Regions from separate parts of the Arthrobacter sp. NPDC080031 genome, predicted to be linked through region 1. Evidence: predicted binding sites of a transcription regulator. Region 1 holds the regulator's gene; the other holds the start of a gene.
The links. The regulator HrcA, encoded in region 1, represses chaperone genes, less so after heat shock. The targets are predictions, from matches to a motif close to TTNGCACTCGNNNNNNNCGAGTGCNAA.
Positions count from the first base shown of each region.

Region 1 (2,460 bases):
TTCCGGTAGCGACGCCGCCTGGCACCTTGACGGTCAGCGAACGGCGGCTGCGGATGCGGCCCTGGCCGCCGCACTCATTGCAAGGATCCTTGATGATCGAGCCGAAACCTTCGCATGATCCACACGGTGCGGCAGTCATGACCTGGCCGAGAATCGAGCGGACTGCCCGCTGGACCTGGCCCGAGCCGCCACAAATGTCGCAGCGCTCCGGGTGGGTGCCCGGACGGCAGCATGAGCCCTCGCACGTGGGACAGACGACAGCGGTGTCCACCTCAAGCTTTTTGTTGACACCGAAGACCGCTTCGCGCAAGTCGATGCGCACGCTGATCAGGGCGTCCTGGCCGCGGCGCATGCGGGACGCGGGGCCCTGCATGCCGCCGCCTCCTCCGCCGAAGAAGGTATCGAAGATGTCCTGGAAGGCGAATCCCTGGCCCGCGTAGCCTCCGCCGAAACCGTTGTCGGTCCCGTTCTCGTTGCCGGTGGCGTCGTAGACGCGGCGCTTCTGGGGGTCGGAGAGGACCTCATATGCGTGGGTCACCGCCTTGAATTCCTCGGCAGCGCCGGCCCCCGGGTTCACATCCGGGTGCAGCTTGCGTGCGAGCTTGCGGTAGGCCTTCTTGATCTCCTCGCCGGTTGCTTCCGGCGAGACGCCCAGAACGTCATAGTGACTGCTCAAAGTCGGTATCTCTTCCTTGTTTACGGTTCCACTGCTTTTCTTGCGAGGCGGTTTCCAGCCGAGGCCGTCAGCCGCCCAGAATGCGGGAAAGGTAGCGTGCGACGGCACGGACGGCCGCCATGGTGTTGGGATAATCCATGCGGGTGGGTCCAAGAATGCCGATCTTGGCACTGCTGCCCGGACCGTAGCCCGTGGCAACCACCGAAGCCTCGGAGAGGCCGTCATAGGGGTTTTCGCGGCCGATGCTCACCGTGACGCCCCGGGGGTCCTCAGCCATGTCCGACAACAGCCGCAACATGACCACCTGCTCCTCGAGCGCTTCGAGGACCGGACCGATGCTCAGCGGGAAGTCCACGTTGGAGCGGGCCAGGTTTGCCGTGCCTGCCATGACCATGCGTTCGTCGCGGCTCCGCTCGGCGAGCCTTTCCAGGCCGTGGGCAAGGGCGCCCGCAAGGTTCCGAAGCGCGGGCGGACACAAGGCAACCACCGAGGGCAGGACTTGCGGCATGAGGTCGAGCTGGGAGCCGGCAATGCTCCCGAGGAATCGCGCCCGCAAAGCCATTAGCTCTTCGTCGGCAGCGTCTGTCGCCGCGTGCACAACGCCCTGTTCCACTTTGCCCGAATCGGCGATCAACACCACCAAGACTTGGCGCGGTGCCAAAAGGACAAACTCAATATGGCGGACACGCGCGCGGCTCAGGTGCGGATACTGGACGACGGCGACCTGGTTGGTCAGTTGGGAGAGCAGCCGGACGGTTCGCTCAAGGATGTCCTCGACGTCGTCGGGGCCCTCAAGCAACGAGTGGATGGCCCGGCGCTCGGCAGCCGAAAGCGGCTTGACCTCGGAAATACGGTCGACGAACAAGCGGTAGCCCTTGTCCGTGGGAATGCGGCCCGCACTCGTGTGTGGTGCTGCAATGAGGCCTTCTTCTTCCAAGAGAGCCATGTCATTGCGGATGGTTGCGCTCGACACTCCCAGATGGTGCCGTTCGACCAAGGCTTTGGAGCCGACGGGCTCGCGGGAGTGAACGTAGTCCTCCACGATGGCGCGCAACACTTCCAGCTTCCGTGGTTCGCTCACTGCCCACCTCCAATCAACATTTCAATAAATAATTAGCACTCAACATGCCCAAGTGCTAACAAGTCTAGTATGAGCCACCTCGTTGTTAGCATTGGTACCGCTCGCGGCGAACATGATTCCCGCGCGGTCCTGGGGAATCCCATGGACCGTGACCGATCCCCCTAGCGCAAAGTGGTGTGAAGACCGTGTCTTACGACAATTGGGGCCCGCAAGACCTCTCCTCGCCGGCCAAACGGCAACTGCCGGAGGTGCCCGTTGAACGCGGGATGGTTCTCGAGGACGTGCAGTCCGGTTGGGTCGGTGCCGTGACCAGGGTGGAGAAGTCCGGAGGCATGCACATTGTGGTGCTTGAGGATCGACGGGGAAAGGCCAAGTCATTCCGGCTCGGATTCGGATTCCTGCTGGAGGGACAAGCAGTGAAGCTCCTGCCGCCGGCGCCACGCGCGGCAGCCGCCAAGGGTGCGGCGCAAGCAGGCAGGACGGCTTCGGGATCCGTCCGCGTGGCCGGCCAGCGGGCCCAGGTCGCCAAGGCGAGCCGGATCTGGGTGGAAGGCAAGCACGACGCCGAGCTTGTGGAAAAGGTGTGGGGAGATGATCTCCGGGTGGAGGGCATCGTCGTCGAGCCCTTGCACGGTGTGGACGATCTCAAGGCGGCCATTGCCGCGTTCTCCCCCGGCCCTGGCCGGCGGCTCGGAATCCTGGT
Region 1 covers NZ_JBFBLA010000002.1:219,388-221,847, forward strand. Annotated here, with positions in the region: gene dnaJ (molecular chaperone DnaJ) at 1-676, opposite strand, end outside; gene hrcA (heat-inducible transcriptional repressor HrcA) at 744-1,757, opposite strand; gene AB0323_RS02865 (DUF3097 family protein) at 1,943-2,460, shown strand, end outside.

Region 2 (2,460 bases), on a different contig from region 1:
TTCGCGCCAGCCTGGATGAGGGCAACGCCACCACCGGCGACGATGCCTTCTTCAACGGCAGCCTTGGCGTTGCGGACAGCGTCCTCAATGCGGTGCTTGCGTTCCTTGAGCTCCACCTCGGTTGCGGCACCGGCCTTGATGACTGCAACGCCGCCGGCCAGCTTGGCCAGGCGCTCCTGCAGCTTCTCGCGGTCGTAGTCGGAGTCGGAGTTCTCGATCTCGGCACGGATCTGTGCAACACGACCGGCGATGGCGTCGGCGTCGCCGGCACCTTCGACGATGGTGGTCTCGTCCTTGGTGACAACAACCTTGCGGGCGTTGCCGAGCAGTTCGAGGGTTGCGTTCTCGAGGCTGAGGCCGACCTCCGAGGAGATGACCTGGCCGCCGGTGAGGATAGCGATGTCGGCGAGCTGTGCCTTGCGGCGGTCACCGAAGCCCGGAGCCTTGACGGCGACGGACTTGAAGGTGCCACGGATCTTGTTGACGATGAGGGTGGCCAGGGCCTCGCCCTCGATGTCTTCGGCGATGATCAGCAGCGGCTTGTTGGACTGCATGACCTTCTCTAGGACCGCAACGAGTTCCTTCACGTTGGAGATCTTGGAGTTGACGATCAGGATGTACGGGTCTTCGAGGACCGTTTCCTGGCGCTCTGCGTCGGTGACGAAGTATGCGGAGATGTAACCCTTGTCGAAGCGCATGCCTTCGGTGAGTTCAAGCTCCAGGCCGAAGGTGTTGGACTCCTCGACCGTGATGACGCCTTCCTTGCCGACCTTGTCCAGGGCTTCAGCAATGAGGTTACCGATTTCGGTGTCGCCGGCAGAGATGGAAGCCGTGGCTGCGATCTCTTCCTTGGTCTCGATCTCCTTGGCGGAGGCGAGCAGCTCGGTGATAACGGCTTCAACAGCCTTCTCGATGCCGCGCTTGAGGGACAGCGGGTCGGCGCCGGCAGCTACGTTGCGCAGGCCTTCCTTGACGAGGGCCTGGGCAAGCACGGTGGCGGTGGTGGTTCCGTCGCCAGCGACGTCGTCGGTCTTCTTGGCAACTTCCTTGACCAGCTCGGCGCCGATCTTCTCGTAAGGATCGTCCAGCTCGATCTCCTTGGCGATGGAAACACCATCGTTGGTGATCGTGGGAGCGCCCCACTTCTTTTCGAGGACGACATTGCGTCCACGCGGGCCGAGGGTGACCTTGACGGCGTCGGCGAGGGTGTTCAGACCCCGCTCGAGACCGCGGCGCGCCTCTTCATCAAATGCAATGATCTTGGCCATAACGGCGGTAGTCCTTTCGGGACAGTCGTTAAGAAGGTGCCTTCACTGCGGTGCCCGCGACGGACGATCCTTCACATTCGGCCTCTGTACGCCGCCTGCTCCGGATCTCACCCCAGCAAGGTTTTCTTTGTTCTCCCAAGCACCCTCTGCTTGCATACGGCCGGAGCCGTGTGAAGAATTAGCAGTCAGTGCTTGAGAGTGCTAATCAATAATTAGCACTCACCCGAGGAGAGTGCAAGCAGAAAGCGCAGGAAAGTGCTCGCCACGCCAAGCGAATTCGCTCCAGGCACAACCCGATCACGGAGTCCGTGAAGCAGTCTCCTTGCCACTCACCCGCGCAGTGTTGTCGGCTCCGTAGGTGAAGACCATGTAATTGGACGAGGTAACGTCGCCGTTGGCGTCGAACCCGATGGTGCCGGACTCGCCGTCGTAATCCGGGAGCCTGGCCCCCTTCAGCAGATCGAGGCAATCCTTGTATGACGCACAGGACGTGCGCTCTTTCGTTGCCGCGTCGCCCGACGCCGGGCGCGTCCCGCCCGACACCGTGGTGAGCCAGGCCGCGATCGAGCCACCGGCGTCGTCGCCCGCCGCTGCGGCCGCAAGCGACGCGAGGGTGACGGCGTCGTACGTTTCGGCGGCATACGTCGTGTCCTTGAGTTGGGGGTCGATCCCGGTCAGCCCGGCCTGGAACTCCGCACTCGGGAAGACGCCTGGAAGAATTCCGCGTGCGCCGTCGAGGCCACCGGCACCGAGCGCTGTTCCGTATTGGCGGATGGCGCCGTCACTCAGGATCAGGCTCTTGCCGCTCAGCCCCGCGCTCAGCAGCTCGGCCAGGGCGCCTTGGGCACCGTCACGGGCAACCACGACGACGGCGTCCGGCGTGCCCGACTTGATGCCCGCCGCGGCGGGGGCTGCTTTGCCCGGCGTGAATTCCGCGTTGGACACCGCGTTCATGCCAAGGCTGCGGGCGGCGTCCATGACCGCTCCGGAGACGCGCGTGCCGTAGTCCCCGGCTTCGTGGAGGACGGAAATCCTCTTGGCACCGGCGTCGTGGGCCAGCTTCGCCAAGACGCTGCCCTGCGCGGCATCAGCGGCCGAGGTCCGGAAGTAGAAGCCACCGTTTTTGTAGCTGCTCAGCCCCGACGCCGTGTTTGCAGGCGAGATGAGCGGAATCCGGGCTGGAGACAACACA
Region 2 covers NZ_JBFBLA010000024.1:27,343-29,802, forward strand. Annotated here, with positions in the region: gene groL (chaperonin GroEL) at 1-1,268, opposite strand, end outside; gene AB0323_RS18465 (ABC transporter substrate-binding protein) at 1,566-2,460, opposite strand, start outside.
Region 2: a site for HrcA is predicted at 1,481-1,507, ahead of groL (chaperonin GroEL). Genes of this name have one in related genera too.